DNA from 4 places in the Neobacillus sp. plas4 genome. Region 1 is predicted to be linked to each of the others. Evidence: predicted binding sites of a transcription regulator. Region 1 holds the regulator's gene; each other region holds the start of a gene.
The links. Region 1 encodes Rex, which represses fermentation and respiration genes when NADH is low (regulators of the CRP and FNR family bind a similar motif). Its sites were predicted from a motif close to TTGTGAAATATTTCACAA; they were not measured.
Positions count from the first base shown of each region.

Region 2: a site for Rex is predicted at 1,841-1,858, ahead of nirB (nitrite reductase large subunit NirB). Genes of this name have one in related genera too.
Region 3: a site for Rex is predicted at 2,753-2,770, ahead of AC2TFD_RS29800 (cytochrome C). Genes of this name have one in related genera too.
Region 4: a site for Rex is predicted at 2,193-2,210, ahead of AC2TFD_RS29880 (TIGR04190 family B12-binding domain/radical SAM domain protein). Genes of this name have one in related genera too.

Region 1 is NZ_CM170152.1:287,628-292,373, forward strand. It holds gene AC2TFD_RS01535 (ABC-F family ATP-binding cassette domain-containing protein) at 1-1,682, opposite strand, end outside; gene moaC (cyclic pyranopterin monophosphate synthase MoaC) at 1,870-2,367, shown strand; gene AC2TFD_RS01545 (redox-sensing transcriptional repressor Rex) at 2,397-3,050, shown strand; gene AC2TFD_RS01550 (YhbD family protein) at 3,169-3,792, shown strand; gene AC2TFD_RS01555 (bactofilin family protein) at 3,806-4,522, shown strand; gene AC2TFD_RS01560 (cytoplasmic protein) at 4,536-4,746, shown strand, end outside.
Region 2 is NZ_CM170152.1:469,392-474,137, forward strand. It holds gene pruA (L-glutamate gamma-semialdehyde dehydrogenase) at 74-1,621, shown strand; gene nirB (nitrite reductase large subunit NirB) at 1,980-4,394, shown strand; gene nirD (nitrite reductase small subunit NirD) at 4,401-4,721, shown strand.
Region 3 is NZ_CM170152.1:5,986,103-5,990,848, reverse strand. It holds gene AC2TFD_RS29810 (hypothetical protein) at 1-181, opposite strand, end outside; gene nosZ (Sec-dependent nitrous-oxide reductase) at 286-2,154, opposite strand; gene AC2TFD_RS29800 (cytochrome C) at 2,171-2,608, opposite strand; gene AC2TFD_RS29795 (Crp/Fnr family transcriptional regulator) at 2,848-3,591, shown strand; gene bshB2 (bacillithiol biosynthesis deacetylase BshB2) at 3,714-4,385, opposite strand; gene AC2TFD_RS29785 (YojF family protein) at 4,405-4,746, opposite strand, start outside.
Region 4 is NZ_CM170152.1:6,000,649-6,005,394, reverse strand. It holds gene AC2TFD_RS29885 (ABC transporter ATP-binding protein) at 1-297, shown strand, start outside; gene AC2TFD_RS29880 (TIGR04190 family B12-binding domain/radical SAM domain protein) at 343-2,151, opposite strand; gene AC2TFD_RS29875 (proline-rich domain-containing protein) at 2,449-3,120, shown strand; gene ybaK (Cys-tRNA(Pro) deacylase) at 3,217-3,693, shown strand; gene AC2TFD_RS29865 (PRK06851 family protein) at 3,911-4,746, shown strand, end outside.

The sequences.
Region 1 (4,746 bases):
TTTTTCTCTAGTACTTCCATTTGTGTCTGCCTTTTATTCACACTTGCAGCTTCTAAAGCCTTTAGCTCTTCCTGCTCAAGCTTTTTTTCCACATAATAGTCATAATCCCCGAGATATTCAGTACTGCCATGGGCGCTAAGCTCCACTACCTTAGTTGCAATTCGGTTAATGAAGTAACGATCATGTGATACAAAAATAATCGTTCCGGGGTAGTCGACTAAGGCATTTTCAAGAACTTCCTTACTGTCTAGGTCCAAATGGTTGGTTGGCTCGTCCAATATCAGGACATTTGCTTTCTCAAGCATTAGTTTGGCGAGGGCTAGCCTTGCTTTTTCACCACCGCTCAGGGTGGAGACAATTTTTAATACATCATCACCCGAAAAGAGGAAGTTGCCTAAGACAGTACGTATTTCCTTTTCACTAATTAACGCCCATTCATCCCAAAGCTCGTTGAGAACGCGCTTATTTGAGGTCAATTCAGCTTGCTCCTGGTCATAGTAGCCAATGGCTAAATTTGCACCATATAGAACCTTCCCGGAAAGAGCAGGGAGTTTTTTGATAATGGTTTTTAGAAGAGTAGACTTCCCAACTCCGTTTGGACCTACTAAAGCAATACTTTCACCACGGTAAGCCCGCATGGAAATATTCTCAGATACCTTTTGTCCATCATAACCAACCGCAAGGGAATCCACTGTTAGAACATCATTTCCGGTCTGTTTCTCAATTTCAAAAGAGAAGGTTGCAGATTTCTCATCCCCTAATGGGCGATCCATCAGATCCATTTTCTCAAGCTTTTTGCGCCGGCTTTGTGCTCGTTTCGTCGTGGAGGCACGGGCTAGATTGCGCTGGATAAAATCTTGAAGGTTGGCTACCTCTTGTTGCTGTTTCTCGTATAACTTCAAATCACGTTCGTAACTGGCTGCTTTTTGATCGAGATACGCACTATAGTTCCCGATAAATTTTTGAATTTGTTTACGCGAAATTTCATAAACCTGCGTTACTACTTTGTCTAAGAAATAACGGTCATGTGAAACGATTAAGATGGCTCCGTCATACCCTTGAAGATATTGTTCCAGCCAAGTAAGCGTATCAATATCAAGGTGGTTTGTCGGTTCATCCAGGATTAAAATATCAGGCTTTGATAAAAGCAGTTTTCCTAACGCTAAACGCGTCTTTTGCCCGCCGCTTAGGCTGGAAATCATTAATGAGCTATCGTGAAAATTTAATCCATGTAAGATGGAGCGAATATCTGCTTCATATTGATAGCCGCCTTGTTCCTTGAATTTCACTTGCAGCTCGTCATATTCTTTTAGAATGCGCTCATAGCTGCTTGTATTCTCGATAGCAGCAGGGTCTGACATCTGCACCTCTAGTTGCCTGATGGCGGCTTCCATACGTCTTAATGATTCAAATACGGACAGCATTTCATCCCAAATTGATAAATGTGATTCTAAACCGGTATTCTGAGCTAAATAACCAATACTTACACCCTTTGGCTTAATAATCTCCCCGCCATCATGGGATAAATGCCCGGCAATGATTTTCAATAATGTCGATTTACCAGCACCGTTTCGTCCCACAAGTGCCACACGATCACGGGTTTGTAATTCTAGTTTTATATTCGATAAAATAAGGTCTGCACCATAGTATTTTGCTAATTGATTAACCTGTAATAATATCATTGTTTTCACCTCAATTACTCTAATAAGTGTACCTCATTCGGGGATTGTCGGCAATAAACTGCCTTGTTGTTGGGGAAAGTAAGGGGATAATCAAACATAAAATCATGTAATTTTTTATCATGAGTTCAAAGTTTCACAGACAAATTGTGAAAAATATAGTATGATTTTTGGTGGGAGGATACTGTTTATGTCTGAATTTACTCATTTTAACGAAGAAGGAAGAGCGAAGATGGTGGATATTAGCGATAAGCCAGAAACCACTCGTACGGCACTTGCTCATTCCAGCATTACTGTTAGTAAAGAAATTTACGAAAAAATAACCAATAATGAAATGAAAAAAGGCGATGTTCTTGCAGTAGCTCAAGTTGCTGCGGTAATGGCAGCAAAAAAGACGTGGGATATCATCCCGATGTGCCATCCTATTCCTTTGACGGGGGTAAATATATCTTTCTCATGGAAAAAGGAACATGATATGGCTTTTACATTAAATATTGCAGCTTCTGTCAAAACAAAAGGAAATACAGGTGTGGAAATGGAAGCGTTAACAGCTGCTTCCACATGTGCTTTAACCGTTTATGATATGTGTAAGGCAGTGGATAAAGGTATGGTAATTGGAAAGACCTATTTGGTTGAAAAAACCGGAGGGAAAAACGGAGATTTCCATAGAACGGAATCAGTAAGGTAACAATTATTAACTATAGGGGGTGGGAGAATATGAGTAATGAAACAATGAAAATACCACAAGCGACAGCAAAGCGGCTGCCCTTATATTATCGATTCTTAAAGAATCTACATTCCTCCGGTAAACAGAGGGTATCGTCAGCAGAACTAAGTGAGGCAGTAAAGGTAGATTCGGCAACCATTCGCAGAGACTTTTCCTACTTTGGTGCCTTAGGGAAAAAGGGATATGGCTATAATGTCAATTATTTATTAACATTTTTCCGGAAAACGCTGGACCAAGATGAATTAACAAAAGTAGCTCTAATAGGTGTTGGTAATCTCGGTACAGCATTTTTAAATTATAACTTTTTAAAAAATAATAATACAAGAATTGAATGTGCCTTTGATGTCGATCCAAACAAGATGGGAACAACTATCCGGGATGTTCCCATCTATCCGATGGATGATTTAGAAGAGTACTTAAAGAATGATGATATTCATGTAGCCATTCTAACAGTGCCAGCACCTGTGGCGCAGATGATTACCGACCGCCTGGTAAATTCAAATATAAAGGCGATATTAAATTTTACACCTGCAAGATTAAATGTACCTCCATCTATTCGCGTGCACCATATAGACTTAGCAGTTGAACTGCAATCTCTAATCTATTTCCTAAAGCACTATCCAACTGATGATACAGAAGAATAAGAGTAAAGACCTTTTCAGCAGCCGAAAAGGTCTTTTTTTGTCGATAAGAAATAGAGAGTGTGAACTTTACTAGCGTAACAGTGTTATGTTACACTGTATTTGGAAAGGGGTTATAAAGATGAATGAGGAGTTAATTTCAAAAAAAGATTTATTAGACTTGACCGGAATCTCTTATGGACAATTATATAGATGGAAAAGAAAAGACTTAATACCAGAAGATTGGTTTATTCGCAAATCAACGTTTACCGGACAGGAGACCTTTTTTCCTAAACAAAAGATTTTAGAGAGAATTGATAAAATTCAAACGATGAAAGAAAATCTATCCTTAGATGAATTGGCAGATATGTTTTCCCCAAATGTAAGCGATATAAAACTTGAAGCAGATGAATTAGTGAGACGTAACATTGTTTCTCGTCCAGTAATGGATTTCTATCTGGAAAATGAAAAGGGAAATCTTTCGTTTCATTTTTCAAGGATCCTGGAAGTATTTATTTTAGAAAAGCTGCTGCAGTCAGGAGAAATTAATTTGGATGAAGGGAAAATGCTCTTGCAGGTATTGATTGAAAACAGGGATCAAATCAAGCAAAAAAGAACGGACTTGGTGATGACGAGAAAATTAGGGGTTACACAATGCCTATTGCTAATGAATACGGAAGGATACCATTTTGATTCAGGAACGAAACTGGTTTCACATATTTCAATAAATGCATGTATGGAAGAAATCAAAGCGAGATTCGTATAAAGGGGAATGAACGATGGAAACGAAAAAACGAGGAGACCTCATCATCAATGGGCTTGGGTCATCTAATGGGGGACAATTTGAACGTGTTACCTTAAATGGTAAAGGAACGATTAATACTGATGTAGAATGTACCCAGTTTGAATGCAGTGGATTAGGGACAGTAAATGGGAATGTGGCAGCCGCTACAGCAAAGATTAGCGGGAATGGGAAAATAAACGGATCAATAGAAGGAGAATTCCTTTCGATTGATGGCACTGCAAAGGTTAAAAATCATGTGGCTGTAAAAAATTTAAAGGTATCAGGGAAAGCTTCTGTTGGCGGAAAAATCAAATGTGATGAGATAAAAATAAAAGGTAGAATGACGGTGGGAGAAGATTGTGAAGCGGAAACCTTTAAGGCAGAATCACAATTTACAATAGGCGGTTTGTTAAATGCTGATCTGATCGACATCACGATTTTTGCTGAGTGCAGAGCAAAAGAGATTGGCGGTCAAACGATTCTTATTAGACAAAAATCGCCATTTTTTTGTTTATTAAAAGCGTTCATTCCAACCCAACTAGAAACAGAATTAATTGAAGGCGATAGGATTGAAATCGAAAATACGAAGGCTGCTGTTGTCCGAGGAAACAACGTTACGATAGGTCCGAATTGCCTTATTGGTGTTGTAGAATATTCGGGAGAATTTTCGATGGATGAAAAAGCAGTGGTCAAAGAAGTCCGAAAGGCTTAAGGGGGGAAGAGAAATGGCAAAAATGCAAAATTTAACGATTAAAGGGTCTGGCAGTTATCCTGGCGGTCAATATGACAAAATCAGCATTCGAGGAGAAGGCACGATTGTGAATGATATCGAATGCTCCGTTATTCATGTGTATGGAACAAGTGAGGCATTAGAAAGTGTTAAAACAGGGTCGATCAAAGTGTACGGCGAGGCAGAGGTAAAAGGGGATTTACAGT
Region 2 (4,746 bases), 180 kb from region 1:
TTGATACGGTTAAAAGAAACATGATAAAATGAATAAGGATGTTGAGTTTATAGTATATAGGAGGTTTTATGACATGGTACAACCTTATAAGCATGAACCATTCACAGATTTTACAATTGAGGAAAACCGCCAATCATATTTAAACGCTTTAAAAACAGTTGAGAGCTATTTAGGAAAAGATTATCCTTTAGTAATCGGCGGCGAAAAAATCTCAACAGAAGATAAAATTGTTTCCTATAATCCATCCAATAAAGAAGAAGTAATTGGTACTGTTTCAAAAGCAAGACGTGACCTTGCAGAAAAGGCAATGCAGGCTGCGGTTGAAACGTTTAAAACTTGGAGAAAAGTAAAGCCTGAAGTTCGAGCGGATGTATTATTTAAAGCAGCAGCAATCATCCGTCGTCGTAAACATGAGTTTTCTGCTCTTATGACAAAGGAAGCGGGCAAGCCTTGGAAAGAGGCAGACGCAGACACAGCTGAAGGAATTGACTTCTTAGAATATTATGGCCGGCAAATGTTAGCGCTTAAAAATGGCGTACCAGTAAATAGCCGTCCAAACGAATACAATCGATACGACTATATTCCTTTAGGAGTGGGCATTATTATTTCTCCTTGGAATTTCCCTTTTGCTATTATGGCGGGAACAACAGTTGCAGCTATCGTGACAGGGAATACGGTTCTATTAAAACCAGCCTCAACTACACCAGTCATTGCGGCTAAATTTGTGGAAGTAATGGAAGAAGCAGGTCTTCCTAAAGGTGTATTAAACTTCGTTCCAGGCAGCGGTTCAGAGGTTGGCGATTATTTAGTTGATCACAAAGATACACGTTTTATCAGCTTCACAGGTTCACGTGATGTCGGACTTCGTATATTCGAACGTTCTTCAAAAGTAAATCCAGGGCAAATCTGGATGAAGCGTTTGATTGCTGAAATGGGAGGTAAAGATACCATCGTGGTTGACTCAGAAGGTGATCTTGAGCTTGCTGCACAGTCTATTGTTGCAGGTGCATTTGGCTTCTCTGGTCAAAAATGTTCAGCATGCTCTCGTGCAGTCATTGTTGAGGATGTGTATGACACTGTATTGAACCGTGTGGTTGAATTAACTAAAGAACTAACAGTAGGTGACCCAACGGAGCAAGGAACGTTCATGGGCCCAGTTAATGATCATAATGCGTTCAAAAAAATTATGGAGTATGTTGAAATCGGCAAGCAGGAAGGCAGGTTGATGGCTGGCGGTGAAGGAGACAATTCAAAAGGTTACTTCATTCAACCAACCGTTATTGCTGACCTTGCTCCAGATGCTCGTATCATGCAGGAAGAAATCTTTGGTCCAGTGGTTGGTTTCACTAAGGCAAAGAATTTCACGGAAGCGATTGAAATAGCAAACAACACAGAGTACGGCCTAACTGGTGCAGTTATTACAAGAAATCGTGCACACCAAGAGCAAGCGCGAGAAGACTTCCATGTTGGTAACCTATACTTCAACCGTTCATGTACCGGTGCGATTGTTGGGTATCAGCCATTCGGAGGCTTCAATATGTCTGGAACAGACTCCAAAGCTGGAGGACCAGACTACTTATTGCTGCACATGCAGGCAAAAACTACTTCTGAAATGTATTAATGTGATGACCCCTTCTCGTCTGAGGAGGGGTTTTTTTGTATGGAAAACTCAGGGGGTTTTTGGTAAAAATTGTCTGATAATCCAAAACCCATTGAAAATTGTCCAAGACTAGCGGGAAAATGTCCAAAACCCAATAAAAAATATCCAAAACTAGTGAAAAATTGTCCAAACCCCCTTTTCAACAACCAACTTCCATACTTAGAATCATTTTTGACAATTATGTGAAACGGTTCACAAGTAACCATAGAATTGTGACGAACTTCACAATATTTCAGCTCCATGAGGATTACTATGTAAGTATAGAGAAAAACATTATTAACGTAAATTCATAGATAAATCATAGAAGGAGCGATCAAACATGAAAAAACTAGTTATGATCGGGAACGGAATGGCGGGAGTTAGAACCATTGAGGAAATTCTTAAACTAGCACCAAATCATTTTGAAATTACTATTTTTGGACAAGAGCCGCATCCTAACTACAACCGTATAAAATTATCAAATATTCTTCAAGGAGAGGCGAGCTTTGAAGAAATCATTATGAATCCAGTAGACTGGTATAAAGAAAATAATATTCAATTATTCACAGGTGAAGCTGTAACCAAGATCGATGTAGAAGCAAAGAGGGTCGTTTCCGATCGGGGTCGTGAGGTAGAATATGATGAGTTAATTATCGCAACAGGCTCGAATTCTTTTATTCTGCCAATACCGGGGGCAGACAAATTGGGAGTAACCGGGTTTCGGGATATAAAAGATTGTGAAATGATGATCAATTCGGCGCGAGAATATAAAAAGGCAATCGTAATTGGCGGCGGTCTTCTTGGACTTGAAGCTGCAAGAGGATTACTGAACCTAGGGATGAAGGTTGATGTCGTACATCTTATGCCAAGCCTAATGGAAAGACAGCTCGACCCAATCGCTTCAAGCCTGCTAAAAGCAGAGCTCGAATCCCAAGGTATGAACTTTCTAATGGAAAAAGAAACGGTTGAAATCATTGGTGATGAGCGTGTTGCTGGTCTTCGATTCAAAGATGGAACTTTTGCTAGAGCAGATCTTGTAGTTATGGCAATCGGAATTAAGTCAAATACGATTGTGGCGAAGGAAAGCGGAATTTATGTAAACCGTGGAATTGTCGTGAATGACTATATGGAAACGAATGTACCGAATGTCTATGCGGTTGGTGAGTGTGCCGAGCATAGAGAAATTGTTTATGGGCTGGTTGCACCATTATATGAGCAAGGAAAAGTCCTTGCTGAAAAAATTTGTGGGATTGAAACAACTCCATATAAAGGCTCTGTAACGGGAACGCAGCTGAAAGTCGCTGGTGTAGACCTTTACTCTGCAGGTGAGATTTTTGAGGATGGCACCACAAAATCAATCATGGTATATAACGAATATGAAGGTATTTATAAGAGGGTTTTAGTTCGCAATAACATAATTGTTGGGATTGTTCTTTATGGCGACACCAAAGATAGTACAAGACTGTTTCGATTGCTTTCAAAAAAGGAAGACATTACAGGGATTTCTATTTTTGAATCACAATGTTCAGCTGAAGGCAGCAGCGGCGATATCGCCTCAATGCCAAATGATGAATTGGTATGCGGTTGTAATGGTGTGACGAAAGGTGCCATCGTGGAGGCAATTAAAGCCCAAGGTTTAACAACACTTGACCAAGTTAGCCATTGTACCAATGCCGGCAGATCTTGCGGACGATGCAAACCGATGGTGAATGATATTTTAGCCTATACACTAGGTGATCAATTTGATGCCTCAGCGGCACAAAAAACAAGCATTTGCGGCTGTACAACCATTAGCCGTGAAGAGTTGATTGCGGAAATTAAAGAAAAGGGCTTAACAAGTGTGAAAGAAGTGATGAACGTCCTCGAGTGGAATAACGAGGAAGGCTGCACGAAATGCCGTCCTGCGATTAACTACTACCTAGGTATGGTTCATATGGACGCATACAAAGATGACCGTGATTCCCGCCTAGTAAATGAGAAAATGCATGCAAATATCCAAAAGGATGGAACATACTCTGTTGTGCCAAGAATGTATGGCGGTGTTACGACGGCTGCTGATTTGAAAAAAATTGCTGAAGTAGCAGAAAAGTATGAAGTTCCACTTGTAAAATTAACAGGCGGTCAAAGGATTGGTTTGTTCGGGGTTAAAAAAGAAGACCTTCCTAGTATGTGGGAAGAGCTTGATATGCCATCAGGCTATGCTTACGGAAAAACACTCCGGACGGTAAAAACTTGTGTTGGTGCACAATTCTGCCGCTACGGTACGCAGGATTCTATGTCACTAGGCATTGAGCTGGAGAAGAAATTTGAACGTCTTGATACACCGCATAAAGTAAAAATGGGTGTGTCAGCCTGCCCTAGAAACTGTTCAGAAGCTGGAATTAAGGATATTGGCTTTGTTGGAATTGATGGCGGCTGGGAAATTTACGTAGCAGGTAACGGCGGTGTCGACCTCCGCGCAGGTGACCTTTTGGCAACCGTGAAAACAGAAGCTGAGGTTATGGAAATGACCGGTGCCTACCTCCAATATTACCGCGAAACAGCTAATTACCTAGAGCGGACTTCAAAATGGGTTGAACGCGTTGGCCTAGAGCATGTCAAAGAGGTCTTGGCAAATGAAGAAACTAGAAAAGCATTAAATGCGCGTATGGATCAAACCTTAGCGAAGTACATCGAACCTTGGAATGAAGCAATTGAAAGTGATGAAATAAAAGATAAATATTATGCAGTACACACTGTTAAGGCTGGAGAGTGATCATAAATGATTTTAACAAATGCGAAGACTCTAGTAGCAAAATATTCTGACCTTCCAGTAAGGGCTGGTTATTCTGTAAAAATGGATGATTGCGAAATAGCTTTATTTAGAGTCACAAACGGAAAAGTATATGCCATTGAAAATCACAGTCCGCACCCAAAGGGCGGCGTGTTAACAGAAGGATTGGTAAGCGGCGACTATGTTTTTTGCCCAGTCTATGATTGGAAAATTTCCTTAGCAGATGGCAAGGTTCAGGCACCAGATGAAGGTCAAATCGAAACCTATCAGGTGGAAGTAGAAGGCGATAACGTTTATATTATTAGTTAAGACTGTTTTTCGTAAGCCTGTTGTT
Region 3 (4,746 bases), 420 kb from region 1:
CGTTTACAATATCAATTTCACCTTCAAGCTTGTTTGGAAAAACAATAATATTTAAACCTTCCGGGTATTGAGGAGCATAGAAGACCATTTTCCAATAAGGAAAAAAAACAGAAGCAACAATTAAGACCGCTGCCAGCGCAATCAGTAAGGAAGAAAGTAGCGATAATTTTTTGCCTTTCATGTAAAACAAGTCCTTTCTAAACGGAGAAGGGTACCAATTGAATCAATTGATACCCATCAACGTTTTTGTCTAGCTGCAGCACCAAGGTGCTGCAGCTTTTCGGATTAATTCTTAGGCTTTACAAGGAAGTAGCCGGTCATTTCTTGGTGTAATGCAGAACAGAAGTTAGTACAATAAAGCGGGAATGTACCTGCTTTATCCGCAGTAAATTCTATTGTGTTTGTTTGGCCAGGCTGAACTTCGATGTTCAGGTTATAGCTGTTGATGGCAAATCCATGGGTAATATCCTCATCAAAATCCGTATTCGTTAAGTGGATAAAGACCTTATCTCCTTGATTGACTTCAATCACATCAGGACGTTTTGCTTTCGCGTCAAAGATAAATTTCGAACGCATGGCGATGCCATAGACATGAATTTCGTTTCCATTACGTTCAATTCTCGCCTGATCCTGCTTATAAGTTGCAAGCTTATTACTTTCATCCTTCGGGTATACTTCAATCGTTTTAATCTTATCGGCTTTAATAATTTGAGCGTAGTGCGGCTCTGGGTTAACTGGTGAAGATTGAATCACCTTCATTTTGCCGCTAATATCAATCAATTGCATAGACTCAGGATGTGATGGTCCAACTGATAAATAGCTGTCTTTTGCAATTTTGTTCAAGGCAATCAGCCATTTTCCATCAGGTGAAACTGTATCACCTTCAGCGGCTACAGAATGTCCTGGTGAATATTGAACAGGTACACGATCTAATGTTTCACCTGTTTTTGGGTCCCATTTTACGATTTCTGAAGAAATGAACATGGTTGTGTAAGCCATGCCTTTATCATCAAATTGAGTGTGAAGCGGTCCTAACGCGTTTTCAGGGTTTACTTCTTTTTCCATAACAGATTCATATTTTAAGATTGGAATACCGTTACGTTCGCCAGAGAAATCTTGGTTTTTAACAGCTTCAAATGCTTTTTCAAAAGAGAATACTGTCATCGAAGGTGCAAGTTTACCAGAAGCAATAAAATGTTTTCCATCAGGTGTTACGTCTACGCCGTGCGGTGATTTCGCAACCGGTACAAGGTAAATGCCACCTTTATGCTTTTCAGGGAAAATCATTTTTTGTCCAGTTACTTCATCGTATTGCCCGTCTGCGACCATTTTCTCAAGCTCTTTCCAGTTAAAAAGAACAATATAGTCACGGTCAGCTTGTGAAGCGTTAATTTCTAGATTCGTTGTTGCTTCTTCTGTGTTGTAAGTAGTCATAACTGCCCAATCCGCAGAGCCTTTCTTACCAGCGTCTGATAAGTCGTATGACCATGGCGGCAGAGCCACTTGGTAAGCGATATTCAGTTTGTCCTTGTCTTGATCAAACGTTACGGCTGACATGACACCGCGGTACTGCTCGCTGTAATCGTCTAAAGACTTGTATTCAGAGCCGATTGGAACGGCAAAACGTGTCGGCAGGAACATGTACTCAGTATTTTGCGTAACGAACGCCGCACAGTGCGGGCCGCTTGTGTTCGGAACATTAATGATGTCTTTTACCGTGAACGTTTCTAAATCCATGGCGGCTGCACGGCTGTTTCCTACGTCCGTTGCAAACATATACTTACCGTCATAATCACCATTTGTTTCGGAGAATGCCGGGTGATGAAGGTCTCCCCACGTATAGTCACCCATCAATTTTTTTGTGTGCTCGTCAAATCCATATCCTGTTGCAGAGTCTGGTGAGAAAACCGGTACTGTTCGAATATGCCGCATGGATGGAACACCATAGATAAACATCTGACCAGAGTGTCCGCCTGATGCGAATAAGTAGTAATCGTCTTTTTCACCGAAAGGAACATAAACCTTCTCAGCGTCACTTTTGTTGCTGCTAGAGGCAACTTGAGTGTTCGTACTCTTTGAAAAATCAGCAAATGTAATCGTTGCTGCTACAAAGCCTGCTAGTAAACCAGAGGCAATTGGAACCCATTTCTTCATTTATTACACCACCTTATTATTTTTCAGATGCCTGCTTCAACATATCCAATATTTGCGTACGTTCATCATCTGTTAATGGGTTACCGCCAATAACAGAGGACATAACCGCAGATGTTGGTTCTTTTAAGAATTCATCAAGTGACTTTCCATGTTTTCCTTCAACCTCTGTAAAAGCTTTTGAAAGGTCTGGACCCGTTGCCCCGCCTTCTAATCCAAGTTTATCAACAGCGTGACAGCCTAGGCAGCCTTTACTATTAAGGATATTGGCTTCATCGACTGCAACCGTTTCTGGTTCTTTCTTTTGGTCATCCGTTGTGGCCGGTTCTTCCGTTGCTTCTGTCTGCGCGACCTGGGGCTGTTTATCGGAATCTCCCAAGACAACACCAAACACCAGGTAACCAAGACCAAAACCAATAATAATACTAGCGACAAAGCTGATAATCGCCTTATTCATACTTCCCCCTCCTTCTGTCTATTCAACAACTTCATCCTAATAAGAATTCAAGCTTTAAAATGTGATGTACCGCACATCTTTTTGCTCAACTTTGAACGTTTTGTGAAGGGGCTTGAAGTGACAAGGGTTTAAAAAATGAACGTTTTGTGAAGATAATCACTTCGAGATGTGAAAATAGTAACTACAATAAAGATACATATATGTCCAATCACAGCAATTTAAATGAAGGGAGGAGCAAAATGAGACCTGTACATGCTTTACAAGAACAGACGTCAGGTAGAGTAAAGGAGTTTAAAATGGAAGATTTTTTGCGGAAAATTGTCATTTTTAAGGATCTATCCGCAAACTCCATTCATCTTGTAGCAAATCGGATTCAAACGTTAAATGTTAAAAAAGGAATACAAGTGATTTGTGAAGATGAAGCGGCCAAAGGGGTATTTTTTATTCATTCCGGGGCGGTCAAGCTGACAAAGCAAGATGAAAGTGGAAATGAAATCATTGTTTGTATGAAACAAAAGGGGGATGTTTTTGCGGAGGCTTGTCTTTTTTCTAAAACCTCTGAGCTCTATCCAGCAACCGCCACCATGCTCGAAGATGGCCAGCTTTTCTATTTAGATAAAGGAGAACTAGAAAAGGGGCTTCATGAATACCCTGAGCTTGCTGTCCAAATGATCCAATACATGAGTGATTCGCTGCGTGAAATGACCTCAACCTTACGGGACGTGGCTTTATTAGATGTCTATGCGAAGACAATAAAGACGCTGGAGCGGTTAGGAAATAAATTTAATACCAGCTCTACGAGATGGAACATTGAGATTCCTTTGACTATACAGGAGTTTGCGACAGTAGTAGGCACGACACGCGAAAGCGTAAGCCGCATCTTTTCGAAGTTAAAAAAAGAAGAAATCATCGAAATGAAATCAAGGAAAATTATCATCCTGGATATGTGTAAACTATGTGCACTGATGAAAACAGCCTATTAAAAAACCCCTTCGTCTATGTTTTTGGCGAAGGGGTTTGATTTATAGGGGGCTCTGAAGGACAAAACTCGATGAAACCGCAGGGGATTTGTCCTTCATCAAGGCCCTTTATGAAAAAGGCAAATTTATTTATCAAATTTATACGTCCAAAACCGTTCATTATTAATCCACACCATCATTTGTGGATCTTGGTTTTTCAATTTTTCGGTTACGTCGCCAAACATTTGCTCCGTCTGGGAACGGTGAGCACGAATCGCAGCGAGCTTTTTGTCGGCAACGGCACTAATATCATAGACGATGTCCGCCTCGCCAAGCTCCTCCACACAATTATTGGAAAAAGCAACACAGTGCAATTTCGGCCTTGCGGCTGCAGGCATTTTCTCCACTGCCCTAACGACCGCGCTGCCTGTGGCATCGTGGTCAGGGTGAACAGAATAGCCAGGATAGAATGTGATAATCAGCGATGGATTTACATCATTAATGAGTGACAACATAGCGTCTGCCAGTTTTTCATCATCCTCAAATTCAACGGTTTTATCACGGTAACCAAGCATTCGTAAATCCTGAATACCTAAAGCCGCAGCAGCTGCTTTAAGCTCTTCTTTTCTAATTTTTGGGAGATTTTCTCGATTAGTAAAAGGGGGATTCCCCATATTGCGCCCCATCTCGCCTAGTGTTAAACAAGCATAGGTAACAGGCGTACCATTTTGAATATGTGTGGCGATGGTTCCAGATACTCCAAAAGCTTCATCATCTGGATGTGGAAAGATGACTAATACATGACGTTCTTTTTCCATATAAGGCTCCTCCTTTCCTCTACTCAAATGGGGTAGGGCTGATTTCAAGGGCAACTGCGAGTTTTCCTTTGTTATCATGACCCGCTAGCAGCAAACGATCTTGCTCATCGATTTCAAAATGAGTCAAGCCTTCCGCGTAAATCCAGCCAAGATTTATTTTTAATCCAACACGATAGGGGTCTGTCCCAATGATTTTTCCTAGTTCATAGCGAACAAGGGCATTTCGGATATAAGCACCTGCTGAAAAGAAGGTTTGATCATGATGGGATGCATAGGCACCGTTGGTTGTTTCCAGGTGAATATAAACATCCTGATTCGCGTATCTGTTAATCGCTTCTTGAACCTGGAGGTGATTTTTAAT
Region 4 (4,746 bases), 410 kb from region 1:
GGAGAGCAGCAAATGCTTGCCATGGGGCGCGCGTTAATGGCACGGCCGAAGCTCTTGCTATTGGATGAGCCTTCTATGGGCCTTGCTCCCCTTTTAGTAAAAACAATTTTTAGGATTATTGAAGAAATCAATCAGACAGGCACGACGATTCTGCTGGTAGAACAAAACGCAAACATGGCGTTATCGATTGCGGACCGTGCCTATGTGATTGAAACAGGAAAAATCGTCCTATCCGGTTCTTCCAGCGAGTTAAATCAAAGCGATCAGATAAGAATGGCGTACCTTGGCGGACATTAATAGCGGTAAAAAGACGTGTGAGGCCGACCTCACACGTCTTCTATGTTATATTTTTGCTTTCTCTCGTTGTGTTTCTAATTTAAATTGATGACGAAGTTTTGGCTGAAGTGCATGTTTGACCTTTCGTACATACTCTTCATACAGTTGTTCTAAACCAACTAATGCCAGCGAGAAGAAGTTTGCATAATTCTTTTGTACTTCCCACTTTAATTCGTTCTTTCCGCAAATACTGTATTTATTTAATTCTTCTATTTCTTTTTGGAGTTTTGATAATTCCACTTGCTGCTCAGCTTCTGGTAGAGATAGAACATAATCAATTTTCTCAATGTAGTTTTGCGATTTTGCGATTTTCCCCTCAATTTCTTCGTAGCCAGCTTGATCTATCAGACCGTACTTTAATTTAAATTCGTTTAACTTTTGAGCAGAATCATACGTTGATTTTACAATATCATCACGGGTCATTTGTGTCGTCTCATAGCTGAGCATATGCTTCCACGATGGCTGGGTGATCGCCTTGCGGTGGTCCTCAAGCGTATGACAGAACTTCTTAAAGCCGTGCAGTTCAGGATTTTCAAACGCAGGGCTTGCAGGATCAAGGAATGGTGCGAGCGGCGCTACAAAGTAGAAAAGTCTAGGGTCCTGATTGCAGGCAAGATGGATTTCTTCACAGAAATCAATGTTTTCTAGCGCGCTTTGGTATGTCTGGCTGGGAATACCTGTCATGAAGAATAAATCGATTTTCTTTGCACCATGCTTTAAAGCGAAAGTAAGTGTTTCGATTACTTTAGGATTTGTACAATTAAACTTCCCGTTATAGCGTCTGATTTTTTCATCATGGGTTTCAAGGGTAATTTCAATACTGTATTTTGGACAGCTTTCATTCATCATCTTGAAGAATTCTTCCCCTGCATATTGGAATAATTCAAAGACGATTTCATTTTTAAGATTAAGTTCTTTAAGACGGCTGAAAAACTCCTTTACATACTCCCGGCCTCCCTGGCGAAGGTCATGGAGGATAAAGATGGGTGCGCGGCTGAAACGGGAAATAAATTGGATGTCTTCGATTAGCTTTTCAGGTGATCGTAACGCAAGTGAACTTCTGCCGCAGTTTTGATCGTAGGCATCTTTTGAGCCGCCGCAGATGAGACAGTTTTGCGAACAGCCTCTTGCTGTAAGCAGCGCTGTATTCGGATATTGCAGCCAGCCATTGTATGGCAGCGGGTCTAGGAAATTTCGATATTTAAACACAGAGCGGATGGTATAGCGATAGCCCGGTACATCAATATCATCTAAATCCTTTGGTACATAGGTGAGAGGATTATAGCCAATTTCAGTTCCTTTTTTCCAGGTTAAGTTAGGAATGTCAGCATAGTGAGTATTTCCGAGCTCTAATTTATTCATTAACAGTAGTGTTAACTTCTCAGTTGAGTCACCACGTAAAACGAAATCAATAAATGGATATTCAATTAACTCTTTATGATAATAGGTAGCGGATAAACCTCCAAATAAAACCGGTGTATCTGGGTGGAGCTTTTTTACGATTTTTGCTAGTTCAATACTGCCATGAGCATGTGGCAGCCAGTGCAGGTCGATTCCAAACATACGAGCTTTGATTTTCTTAAGCTTCTTTTCGACATCAAATTTTTCACTCATCAACATCCTGTTTGCAATGTTGATAATTTTTACCCGCAGTCCAAATCGTTCTAAATAGTCAGCAATACTGGTTAAGCCGATTGGATACATTTCAAATACTGGTGAAGAAGGTACAACATCGCTAATGGGGCCTGCCAGCAGGGGATTTTTTCTAAAGTCATAAACACTCGGCGCGTGTAAAAGGACTAAATCATATTTCATATAAGCCACCCTTTTCATTTTTCTAAAATTTATAGTAGTTATTGTGAATGTTTTCACATATATTCTTGGATTTAATTGTGTCTGAGCAGAGCGATAAACGGGATAAATGTTTATCGTATACACTTCTGTAAGTATTTTCTAACTACTTTTATTTTACTATAATGATGGTTTGATAGAGTGACAAACGGGTGACAACAATGTGGAGATTCCGTGGAATTCGTAATGGCACCCTTACTTTAACCCAATGATATTTCCAGCATAAAGTATAGGGAAATAGATTAAAGGAGGAATATGTCCGTGAATGAATATGGTTATCCCGAATATTACGGAATGTCATCGATTCAAGAACAGAGTCAGCTGCCTCGATTTGGCGGAGGGCAGCAAGGGATGCCGCCGTTTGGCGGAGGGCAGCAAGGAATGCCGCCGTTTGGCGGGGGGCAGCAAGGAATGCCGCCGTTTGGCGGAGGGCAGCAAGGGATGCCGCCGTTTGGCGGAGGGCAGCAAGGGATGCCGCCGTTTGGCGGAGGGCAGCAAGGAATGCCGCCGTTTGGCGGAGGGCAGCAAGGGATGCCGCCGTTTGGCGGAGGGCAGCAAGGAATGCCGCCGTTTGGCGGAGGGCAGCAAGGGATGCCGCCATTTGGCGGGGGGCAGCAAGGAATGCCGCCATTTGGCGGGGAACAACAAGGGACGGCGCCGTTTGGCGGTGGCCAGCAGCAAGGCGGGGCACCCTCTACACCACCACCTTCGTACACGCCGCAAGAACAAGCCTCTGCATTCGCTGTTGATCCAGGAGCGATTAGAGGCTGCCTTTACCGCTTTACCTATGTTTGGCTAAATAGTGGCAGCAGTTTCTGGTTCTACCCAACGTATGTTGGAAGAGACTCAGTGGCTGGATATCGCTGGAGAAATTTCCGCTGGGTATATTATGGAACAGACTTAAGGAGAATTCGCTCATTTAGATGCTCGTGAATTTTAATACGCGGGTTTGAACCAAATGGTTCAGCCCGGTTTTTTCGTACAAAAAAATTGATATAATTATTGTAAAAATAATAAAGGATGAGGATTATGGCCAAGGTGAAGACAAATGCCATCCGGATACTTGACGCAAAAAAGATAGCCTATGAGGTGCTTACATACGATAATCAAGATGGGAAAATAGATGGTGTTTCTGTTGCCGCAAAGATTGGCAGAGATCCCCGTGAAGTCTATAAGACGCTTGTCGCGCAAGGAACCAGTAAAAGTATCTATGTTTATGTGATACCAGTAGAGGCGGAATTAGACCTAAAGAAGGCTGCAAAGGCAGCTGGTGAAAAGAACGTGGAGATGATTCCTGTTAAGGATATTTTGAAATGGACAGGCTACATCCGCGGCGGCTGCTCACCGATTGGGATGAAGAAGGAATATAAGACGTTTTTAGATAAAAGCTGTCTGGAACTCGAGCATATGGTTGTCAGTGCTGGGAAAATAGGTGTTCAAATTGTAATCGAGCCCAAATGGTTAGCGAATCTGACAAAGGCAGAAAGTGCTGATATTAGAAAATAAAGTAATAGGCATTCACCTATAAACTCAGAATGCATAAGATAGAGTGAAATGAAAAGCGGAAGTGCATTGAACAGGGAAAAAGGCAGTTCATTTTTCCCCTAGGAAAAAAGGCAGTTCATTTTTTCCCTAGGAAAAAAGGCAGTTCATTTTTTCCCTCTAGGCGCTGCAAGCTGGACAAATGAACTTTGCTTTTGTCACGAAAAGGAGAGTGGGTAGAGTGGCAGGAAAGATACTAAATTATTTTGCGGGCGGTAATACAGCTAGGGGATTCCATAGCCTATATGATTCAAACCTCCAAGGACTTGAACGGGTTTATATTCTAAAAGGTGGTCCCGGTACAGGCAAATCCTCGCTGATGAAAAGGATTGGTAATGAATGGGTCGAAAAAGGATATGATATCGAGTTCTTACATTGCTCGTCAGATAACAACTCGATTGATGGAGTAATCATTCGCGCTTTAAAAGTAGGGATTGTGGATGGAACTGCTCCGCATGTTATAGAACCAAAAACCCCTGGTGCTGTAGAACAATATATTAATCTAGGTGAGGCATGGGATGCGAAGGCACTTGCTGTTGAGAAGAAAAACATACAACGTTTAACAAACCGTATTAGTGCTTCATTTAGCCTAGCGTATTCGACCTTTAAACAGGCTTTGGATGTTCATGATGACTGGGAGAAAATTTATATTGAAAATATGGATTTTGAAAAAGCAGATCAGTTGACCAATAAGTTAATTCAGTCCTTTTTTGGCAAGTTAAAAATAAATAAGCAATCCGATATCCGCCATCGATTCTTAGGTGCAGCAACACCAAAAGGTGCCGTTGATTTCGTTCCGAATTTAACCGAGGGGATCGAAAAGCGTTACTTTATTAAAGGGCGCCCTGGTTCTGGTAAATCAACCATGCTGAAAAAGCTGGCGGCGGCGGCAGAGGCGAAAGGAATCGATGCAGAGGTTTATCACTGTGGATTCGATCCTAACAGCTTGGATATGGTTATATATAGAGAGCTAGGCATTGCCATTTTTGACAGTACGGCTCCGCACGAGTATTTCCC